3 regions of the Kitasatospora sp. NPDC088861 genome follow, and region 3 is predicted to be linked to each of the others. Evidence: riboswitches for the same ligand, from Rfam matches in the RefSeq annotation. Region 3 holds a riboswitch; each other region holds the start of a gene.
What was found. A riboswitch is a leader RNA that binds a small molecule or an ion and turns the genes downstream of it on or off. The one in region 3 is predicted to bind thiamine pyrophosphate.

Region 1 (3,266 bases), on a different contig from region 3:
TTCATGTAGGAGGACTGGCCGCCGGTCTCGTCGCCGGAGGCGACCGGGCGGTCCTTGGCGCTGACGATGCCGCTGGTGACGGTGGACTCCAGGCCGTACGGCGCACCGATCGCGACGGTGGCGTCACCGACGTTGACCTTGTCGGAGTCGGCCAGCGGAAGCGGGGCCAGCTTGCTCTTCGGCGGGTTTTCGATCTTGACCACGGCGACGTCGTAGCCCTCGGCGTGGCCCAGCACGGACGCGTTGTAGGACGTGCCGTCGGCGAACTTGACGGTCAGTTTGCCGCCGTTGAGGGTCGGCGCGACCACGTGGTTGTTGGTGAGGATGTGGCCCTCGGTGTCGAAGACGAAGCCGGTGCCGGTGCCGGACTCGCCGTTGCCCTGCGCCTTGATGGTGACGACGCTGGGCAGCGCCTTCTGCGCGATGCCGGCGATCGAGCCGGGAGCGGGCTCGTTCTTCTGGGTGTTGCTGGCCTGGACGGTGGTGCTGCGGTGGTCGTCGGCGCTGCTGGTGCTGTCGTTGCGGTCCGCGACGGTCACGCCGAGCGCACCGCCGGCCACGCCGGCGACCAGCGCGACGGCGGCGATCAGGGCGACCAGGCCGCCGCGCTTCTTGCGCGGGCCGCCGGGGCCGCCGGGGTAGTCGGCCGGGTAGCCGAGCGGTCCGGCCGGGCCACCCGGGTAGCCCGCGCCGCCGCCGGCGTCGTGGGAGGCACCCCAGCCGCCGAGCGGCTGGCCGGCGCCGAACGGGTGGTGGCCGGGCGCGGGGTGCGCGGCGGGCGCGCCGGGGGCGGCCGGGGTGCCGTACGGGTCGTGCGGGCCGGCGGCGGGGACGCCGTGGGCCGGGGTGGCGTACGGGTTGGCACCCGGCGGCAGGGCCGGGCTCTCGGCGACGGGTGCGGCGGGTGCCGCCGGCGCGGCCGGGACCGGCGGGGCGGGCGGCAGGACCGGCGGCGGCGCGTCGATGTAGCCGGTGGCGGCGTCGACCGGGGCGGCCGGTGCGTCGACGACCGGCGCGGCCGGGGTCTGCGGGGGCGCCTCCGGCGCGGGGACCTTGGTGAAGGCCACGGTGGGCTGGTACCCGCCCTCGGCCGGAACACCATCGGCCGCAACGCCCTCCGTCGGCGCGGCCTCAGCCGGTGCGGCCTCGGCGGCCGGAGCGGCCCCGGGCTCGGGGACCCGGCCGAAGGCCAGTGTCGGCTGGTGCCCGCCCGAGGCGTGGCCGTCGGAAGCGGGAACAGCCGCCGCCTGGCCGCCCGAGGGCTGCTCCCCCTGCGGCCCGGTGGGCCCAACCTCGCGCTCGGTGCTCACGAACGACCTCCATAGCTGACAGAACCAAGGACCATAGTTTTTCGTACTGCCGATTCGTTTGCCGTAAGGACCCCTCTGAATAACTCATAAGAATCCTTAGCCGCAGCCGACAGCCGGGCCGCCGACCAGGCTGTCCTACGCCGACGACCGAGCGACGACCGAGCGATGACCGAGCCGACGAGCAAGTCGACGGCCGAACCGAAGACCAGGCCGACGACCGGAGGCTCCCCCACCTCCGCCGGGCGTCCCGCGATGCGGGCCGCACACCCCGTGGCCTTGGCGTTCACCCCCGGGCCGGTTAGCCTGTCGCTCACAACTGACACGCGGGAGCTTGGACCATCCAGGCTGAGAGTGCGCTGGTCGACCGTACGCCACGGGATCGTGGGCGGACCGTCGAGGGGGCGCAGACCGCCGGAACCTGTCCGGGTAATGCCGGCGTAGGGAGTATCGGCCATGTCGCCTGCTTCGCCATCCTCTTCTTCGGACGCGCCCGCGTCCAAGGGTTTCCCCGAACCGTCCCCGACCGCTCACGGCGGTGACAGCGGTCACGCGGGCCCCACCGGCACGGCGACCGCCGTCCTGGAGCGCCCGGAGCGTGCCGAGGCGCCGCTCGTGCTGGACACCGAGCCGCCGCGCACGCTGCGCTTCCGGGACCACTTCGCGCTCTGGATGAACCTGGGCGTCAGCCTGATCGGCTTCTCCACCGCCGCGACCGTGCTCGGCGCCAAGGGCAGCGAGCTGTCGCTGGCCGCCGCGGTGACCGCGATCGTGGCCGGCACCGTGGTCGGCACCGCGATGCTCGGCGTGGCCGCGCTGATCGGAGCCCGTACCGGCGCGCCCGCGATGGCGAACCTGCGCGGGCTGTTCGGCACCCGGCTGTCGTATGTCCCGACGGTGCTGAACATCGTCCAGTGCGTCGGCTGGGGCGTGTTCGAGCTGCTGACGATCGCGGCGGGCGCGCAGACCGTCGCCCACACCGACGGCTACCGCTGGCTGTTCGTGCTCCTGGCGGGCGCGCTGACCACCGCGCTGACCATCTGGCCGCTGGGCTCGATCGCGGTGCTGCGCCGCTTCGTGGCCGGTGCGGTCGCCGTCGCGATGGTGTACTTCACCGTCCAGCTGGGCCGCCAGGGGGTGCCCGACCCGGGCGCCGGCAACTGGCACGGCTTCCTGGGCGCCACCGACGCGATGATCGCGGTGTCGATCTCCTTCGTCCCGCTGGCCGCCGACTACACCCGGCACTCGCGCACCGCACGCTCGGCGTTCTGGGGCAGCTTCTCCGGCTACACGATCGCCCAGGTCTGGTGCTACGTGCTCGGCCTGATGGCCCTGCTGCAGTCCGACGGCGACCCGAACAGGATCTTCGACTCCTTCCTCGGCGTCTGGGCCGGCTGGCTGTTCCTGCTGGTGCTGGTGCTGCGCGAGACGGACCAGTCCTTCGCCAACGTGTACTCGACCGCGATGTCGGTGCAGAACCTGCTGCCGAAGGTGGACCGCCGGGTGCTGACCGGCGGGATCGGCCTGCTGATCACCGTGCTGGCACTGCAGATCGACAAGTTCACCGACACCTACACCAACTTCCTCGGTCTGATCGGCTCGGTCTTCGTGCCGCTGCTGGCGGTGCTGGCGGTGGACTACTTCTTCGGCGCCGGCCGGTACGGCTGGAACCTCTCCGCCGACGCGCCCTCGCGCCGCCTGATGCTGCTGCCCTGGGTGCTGGGCTTCGCGGTCTACCAGTTCATCGCGCCGACCGCGGTGGCCGGCTGGTGGACGGACTTCTGGACCTCCGCCCAGGACGCCCTGCACTTCACCCCGCAGGAGTGGACGTCCGCCTCGCTGTTCGCCTTCCTGGTGCCCGCGCTGGTCACCTGGGCGCTCACCCCGCTGACCCGCAGGACGGCGCCGAGCTGACCGACCGACACCGAAGACGGCCCCGCAGATTGGGGCCGTCTTCGC
Region 2 (3,266 bases), on a different contig from region 3:
CCAGTCCTGGGCGCCGGGGTGGCCCTTGGCGAGGTCGGCGGCGTGGGCGGCGATCTTGTAGGTGATCACGCCGGTCTTGACGTCGTCGCGGTTGGGCAGGCCCAGGTGCTCCTTGGGCGTGACGTAGCAGAGCATCGCGGTGCCCCACCAGGCGATCATCGCGGCGCCGATGCCCGAGGTGATGTGGTCGTAGCCGGGGGCGACGTCGGTGGTGAGCGGGCCGAGGGTGTAGAACGGCGCCTCGTCACAGATCTCCTTCTGGAGATCCATGTTCTCCTTGATCTTGTGCATCGGGACGTGGCCCGGGCCCTCGATCATCACCTGGACGTCGCGCTCGCGGGCGATCCGGCCGAGTTCGCCGAGGGTCTGCAGTTCGGCGAACTGCGCCTCGTCGTTGGCGTCCGCGATGGAGCCGGGGCGCAGGCCGTCGCCGAGCGAGAAGGTGACGTCGTAGCGCGCGAGGATGTCGCAGAGCTCCTCGAAGTTGGTGTAGAGGAAGTTCTCCTGGTGGTGCGCCAGGCACCAGGCGGCCATGATCGAGCCGCCGCGCGAGACGATGCCGGTCTTGCGGCGGGCGGTCAGCGGGACGTACCGGAGCAGGACGCCGGCGTGGACGGTCATGTAGTCGACGCCCTGCTCGCACTGCTCGACGACGGTGTCCCGGTACACCTCCCAGCTCAGGTCCTCGGCCTTGCCGTCGACCTTCTCCAGGGCCTGGTAGAGCGGCACGGTGCCGATCGGCACGGGGGAGTTGCGCAGGATCCACTCGCGGGTGGTGTGGATGTTGCGGCCGGTGGAGAGGTCCATGACGGTGTCGGCGCCCCAACGGGTGGCCCAGGTCATCTTCTCCACCTCCTCCTCGATCGAGGAGGTGACGGCGGAGTTGCCGATGTTGGCGTTGATCTTCACCAGGAAGTTGGTGCCGATGATCGCCGGCTCCACCTCGGGGTGGTTCACGTTGACCGGGATGACGGCCCGGCCGCGGGCCACCTCGGCCCGCACGTACTCGGGGGCGAGGCCCTCGCGCAGCGCCACGAACTCCATCTCGGGGGTGACCACGCCCCGCTTGGCGTAGGCGAGTTGGGTGACGGCGGCACCGCCGCGGCCGCGCAGCGGGCGACGCGGGCGGCCCGGGAAGACGGCGTCCAGGTTGCGCAGGTTTCCGCCGCGCGGCGAGGTGTGCTTGATCCCGTCGTCCTCGGGGCGCGCCTCGCGGCCGTCGTACTCCTCGACGTCGCCGCGCTGGCGGATCCAGGCGTCGCGCAGGGCGGGCAGGCCGCGCCGCACGTCGGGTTCGTAGGCCTGGTCGGTGTACGGGCCGGAGGTGTCGTACAGCGGGACGGTCCTGCCGTTGGTGAGCTGCACCTCGCGGTACGGGACCCGCAGGTCGGGCCGGGACCCTTCGCGGTAGGCCTTGCGCCAGGCCGGGGTGGGGTAGCCGGTGCCGGCGCTGGTGACGGTGGCGGTGACGGTGGCCGTGGCGGTGGCGGTGGCGGTGGCGGTGGCGGCCTCGGTGCTGCCGGCCTCGGTGCCGCTGTTCCCGGTGCTGCGGGCAGGCTGCGGCTGTGCTTCGAACGTGGTCATCTGACCTCATACTCCCTACGCCGGCATTACCCGGTCAGGTTCCTGCGGTCGACGCAGCCGTCGGTCCGTCCGTCGACGTCCCGGTCAGCGCCCTCTCAGCCCGGTGCTCCGAGCTCCCGCGTCGGCAGGCGGTGTTGCCTGCACATGACGCCCAACACCGTAGCGAGCCGATCGCCGCAGGTCCAGCACGCCTCCGGCCGGCCGGACCCCGCGCCAGGAACGCCGAAGGCCCGGCCCCCTGGACGGGGGCCGGGCCTCGGGCGGTTGCTCAGCCCTTGGCGGCCTTCTTCACCAGGACCACCACGGCGGCGGCGATGCCGGCGACGACCAGCACCTTGATCATGATGCTCAGCAGGGCGCCGACGACACCGAAGACGAATCCCACGATGTTCCAGAGCAGCACCAGGACCAGCACCGGGATGACGATGTTCCGCACCCAGGAGGGCAGCGACTTCCAGAGCTCAGCCATGACCGTTCCTTCTCTCCCCGTGGGGTCGGCTGCCGTCCGGTGCCGCATCCCGCTTGCTTTCGGTACTTCGATCGTACGGGGACACGAGTGCCGGAACGAGGCCCGTCGGCCCGGAGAGAACCCCTAGATCACCCCGACCCGGGGCCCCGGGGAGACCCGGGTGCGGACCTCGGGGACGACCCCCGGCAAGGGCCCCGCACCCCCTGCGACCAGCGGTCAGACCGGCCAGCGCTCGCCGCGCCAGGCGGCGTCCCAGAACATCCACTCGTAGCGCGAGGTGGTCGTGAAGTGCTCGACGACCCGGCGCCGTTCGGCCGGGGAGATCTCCTCGCCGAGGCGGTCGGTGAGCGCCAGCACCCGGCGGACGACGGACTGGAACGCCTCGTCGCCGTAGGTGGCGATCCACTTGGCGTACAGCGGGTCGGGGGAGCCCTGGGCGAGCAGCGCCTCGCCGACCCGGGCGTAGATCCAGTAGCAGGGCAGCACCGCGCCGACGGCCTCGGCGAAGGAGCCGCCGTAGACGGTGGCCAGCAGGTAGCTGGTGTAGGCCCGGGTGGTGGGCAGCACCGGTTCGGCGGCGGCCTGCTCGGCGCTGCCGCCGAAGGCGGTCAGGAACTCGGCGTGCATGCCCTGTTCCGCGGCCAGCGCGCCGACCGCGTCGTCGGCGAAGGCCCGCACGTCCTCCTCGCCGGGCGCCTTGGCGGCGCAGACGGCGAGCGCGCGGGCGTAGTCGCGCAGGTAGTGCGAGTCCTGGACGACGAAGTGGCGGAAGGCCGCACGCGGCAGGGTGCCGTCGGTGAGGCCACCGATGAAGGGGTGGGCGAGGATCTCGGCGTACACCGGCTCGATGGCCGCCCAGAGTTCTTCCGTCAGGCTCTTGCTCATGCCCAGGACCCTAGACGGTCGGTCCGCGGGCGGTCAGCCCTCGGGCGGGGAGAACACCACCAGGACCCGCAGCTCCTCGGTGACGTGGTGGAAGCGGTGCGGGGTGCCGGCCGGGACGTAGACGACGGTGCCGCGCCCGACCGTGGCGGTCTCGGCGCCGACGGTCAGTTCGGCGCGACCGCTGATCACCTGGTAGATCTCGTCCTGGTCGTGCGCGGTCTGCGGGTCGGTGTCGCCGGGGGAGAGCGCGTAGAGCCCGGCGGACATCCGCGGTTCGCACAGGAAGCGCAGGTACGCGCCGTCGTTCGCCGCGCGTTCGACGTCCAGT
Region 3 (3,266 bases):
GCCACCAGACTGCCACCTCCACAGCCCCCCGCGCACCAGCCGCTACCCCGCGACCGCCGACTTCAGCGGCACCGAGGGGTCCGCCGCGCGGGCCCGGTCCAGCGCGGTGCCGCGCTCGATCAGCCGGCGGCCCTGGGTGAGGTCGCGCGGCCGGTCGACGGCCAGCAGCGCGCTCGGCACCCCGTCGCGCAGCCAGAGCGCCGTCCAGGAGGCGTCCTGCGGGCCGCCGCGCCACAGCAGTTCGTCGCCCTCGGCGTGCCGCCCGGCGTACTGGACCATCCGCCCGAACTGCTCCGACCAGAAGTACGGCACCGGGTCGTACGGCGGCGCGTCCGCGCCGAGGACGGCGGCCGCCACGGCCTCGCCGGACTGCAACGCGTGGTCCCAGTGCTGGACGGCCAGCCGGGCGCCGGAGCGGGCGGACGGGTAGCTGACGCAGTCCCCGGCCGCGAAGACGCCGGGCAGGCCGGTGCGCAGCCGCCCGTCCACCAGGACGGCGCCGGTGCCGTCCAGCTCGACGCCGGAACCGGCCAGCCAGCCCGTCGCGGGCCGGGCGCCGACGCCGACCACGACCTCGTCGGCGGGCAGGTGCGAGCCGTCCGCCAGCAGCACCGCGCCCTCCTCGACGGCGGCCACGCCGACCCCGCAGCGCAGGTCGACACCGGCCTCGGCGTACCAGGCGGCCATCGCCGAACCGACCTCGGCCGGCAGCGCGCCGGGGACGGGCGCCGGGCCCGCCTCGACCACCGTCACCTCGCAGCCGGCCGCGCGGGCGGCGGTGGACACCTCGGCGCCGATCCAGCCCGCGCCGACCAGCACCAGCCGCAGGCCGGGCCGCAGCAGGGCACGCAGCGCCAGCGCGTCGTCCAGGGTGTGCAGCAGGTGCGCGCGCTCGGCGCCGGGCAGGGCGCGCGGGGTGGCGCCGGTGGCGATCACCAGGGCGTCGTACGGGAGGTCGCCGGCGTCGGTGTGCAGCACTCCGGGGGCGAGGCCGGTCGCGCGGCGGCCGGTGAGCAGTTCGATGCCCAGGTGCGGGTAGTCGATGTCCAGGGTGGTGGCGTCGGCCTTGCCGAGCAGCACGTCCTTGGAGAGCGGCGGCCGGTCGTACGGCGCGTGCGGCTCCTCCCCGACCAGCGTGATCCGCCCCCGCCAGCCGCCCTGCCGCAGCTTCAGGGCGCACTGCGCCCCGGCCAGCCCGGCCCCGACGACGACCACCTGATCCGTTCCGTTCAGCTCTGCCACGCCCGTCACTGTACTCAGCGCCCTGCCGGGGCCACCGGCCCGTCCACCCCGCGTACGGGCCTTCGGCCGGGCCCGCCCCCGGCGTTATGGTGGGGGCACCATCACGGGAGCCCGGCGTACCGGGCTGAGAGGCGGGCTGGCACGGCCCGCGACCGTCCGAACCTGATCCGGGTCATTCCGGCGAAGGGAGAAGAGCAGCCTTGTCACGCTTGCCCGAGGAAACCCACGCCGACGTGTTGGTGATCGGCGGGGGCGTCATCGGCCTCGCCGTCGCCTGGCGCGCCGCGCAGCGCGGGCTGGGGAACATCGTCGTGGTCGACCCCTCCCCCGGCGGCGGGGCGGCCGGGGTCGCGGCCGGGATGCTCGCCCCGGTCACCGAGCTGCAGTACGGCGAGGAGCCGCTGCTGCGCCTCGGCATGGCCTCCAACCAGCGGTACGGGGACTTCGCCGCCGAGCTCACCGAGGCGAGCGGCGGCCTGGACACCGGGTACCGCCGGTGCGGCACGATCGCCGTCGCGCTGGACTCCGACGACCGCGAGGAACTGCGCGAGCTGCACGCCTTCCACCAGCGGCTCGGCCTGGACTCGGCCTGGCTGACCGGCCGGGAGGCCCGCAGGCTGGAGCCGATGCTCGCCCCCGGCGTGCGCGGCGGCCTGCACGTCGCGGACGACCACCAGGTGGATCCCCGCCGGCTGCTGACCGCCCTGGTGGCCGCCTGCGAGCTCGCCGGGGTCGTGCTCCACCGGGCCGAGGCCGTCGGGCTGCTGGTCGAGGACGGCCGCGCGGTCGGCGCCCGGCTCGGCACCGGCGAGACACCGAGGGCCGACCAGGTGGTGCTCGCGGCCGGCCCGCACAGCCACCGGCTGCCCGGGCTGCCGGAGGGCGTGCTGCCGGCCGTCCGCCCGGTGAAGGGGCAGATCCTGCGGCTGCGGATCCCCGAGGCGTACCGGCCGTTCCTGTCCCGCAACGTCCGCGCGGTGGTGCGCGGACAGCACCTGTACCTGGTGCCCCGGGAGAACGGCGAGCTGGTGATCGGCGCGACCACCGAGGAGCAGGGCTACGACACCACGGTCACCGCCGGCGGGGTGTACGAACTGCTGCGCGACGCCCACGAGTTGGTGCCGGGCATCACCGAACTCCCGCTGCTGGAGACCTCGGCCGGGCTGCGTCCCGGTTCGCCGGACAACGCCCCGCTGCTGGGCCCGACCGCGCTGCCCGGGCTGGTCGCCGCCACCGGCCACTACCGCAACGGCGTGCTGCTCACCCCGGTGACCGCCGACCTGCTCGCCGAGTACCTGGCGACCGGCGAACTCCCCGAGCTTGCAAAGCCGTTCACGCCCACCCGGTTCTCCCCCGACCGCTCCACCACGAAGGCCTCCGCATGACCGAGATCGCACCACCCCAGACCACACCACCCCAGACCACACCGGCCGAGATCGGGCTGACCGTCAACGGCGAGCCCCGCCGGGTGTCCGCCACGACCACCCTCGCGGAGGTGGTGGCCACCCTCAGCGCCGCCCACAGCGGCGTCGCCGCCGCCCTCAACGAGGCCGTGGTGCCGCGCAGTTCGTGGCCGGCCACGGAACTGTCGGCGGGCGACCGGATCGAGATCCTCACCGCCGTCCAGGGAGGCTGACATGGCTGACGACCTGCTGACCATCGCCGGGGAGTCCTTCGGCTCCCGGCTGATCATGGGCACCGGCGGCGCACCCAGCCTGGAGATCCTGGAACGGGCGCTGCTGGCCTCCGGCACCGAGCTGACCACCGTGGCGATGCGCCGGGTCGACGCCGGCACCCAGGGCTCCGTCCTGGACGTGCTGACCCGCAACGGCATCCGGGTGCTGCCCAACACGGCGGGCTGCTTCACCGCCGGGGAGGCCGTGCTGACCGCCCGGCTGGCCCGCGAGGCGCTCGGCACCGACTGGGTGAAGCTGGAGGTGATCGCCGACGAGCGGACCCTCCTGCCGGACCCGATCGAGCTGCTGGACGCCGCCGAGACCCTGGTCGACGACGGCTTCACGGTG

Region 1: linked by a shared signal. The riboswitch ahead of ACIP37_RS01925 (cytosine permease) and the one ahead of thiO (glycine oxidase ThiO) in region 3 are both predicted to bind thiamine pyrophosphate.
Region 2: linked by a shared signal. The riboswitch ahead of thiC (phosphomethylpyrimidine synthase ThiC) and the one ahead of thiO (glycine oxidase ThiO) in region 3 are both predicted to bind thiamine pyrophosphate.

Annotation. Positions count from the first base shown of each region.
Region 1 covers NZ_JBIVJF010000001.1:442,690-445,955, forward strand. Annotated here, with positions in the region: gene ACIP37_RS01920 (S1C family serine protease) at 1-1,310, opposite strand, end outside; TPP riboswitch at 1,624-1,771, shown strand; gene ACIP37_RS01925 (cytosine permease) at 1,764-3,221, shown strand.
Region 2 covers NZ_JBIVJF010000001.1:689,691-692,956, reverse strand. Annotated here, with positions in the region: gene thiC (phosphomethylpyrimidine synthase ThiC) at 1-1,584, opposite strand, end outside; TPP riboswitch at 1,580-1,714, opposite strand; gene ACIP37_RS02990 (DUF5326 family protein) at 1,853-2,053, opposite strand; gene tenA (thiaminase II) at 2,270-2,938, opposite strand; gene ACIP37_RS02980 (cupin domain-containing protein) at 2,972-3,266, opposite strand, start outside.
Region 3 covers NZ_JBIVJF010000003.1:483,824-487,089, reverse strand. Annotated here, with positions in the region: gene ACIP37_RS08930 (FAD-dependent oxidoreductase) at 43-1,251, opposite strand; TPP riboswitch at 1,336-1,448, shown strand; gene thiO (glycine oxidase ThiO) at 1,452-2,627, shown strand; gene thiS (sulfur carrier protein ThiS) at 2,624-2,878, shown strand; gene ACIP37_RS08915 (thiazole synthase) at 2,880-3,266, shown strand, end outside.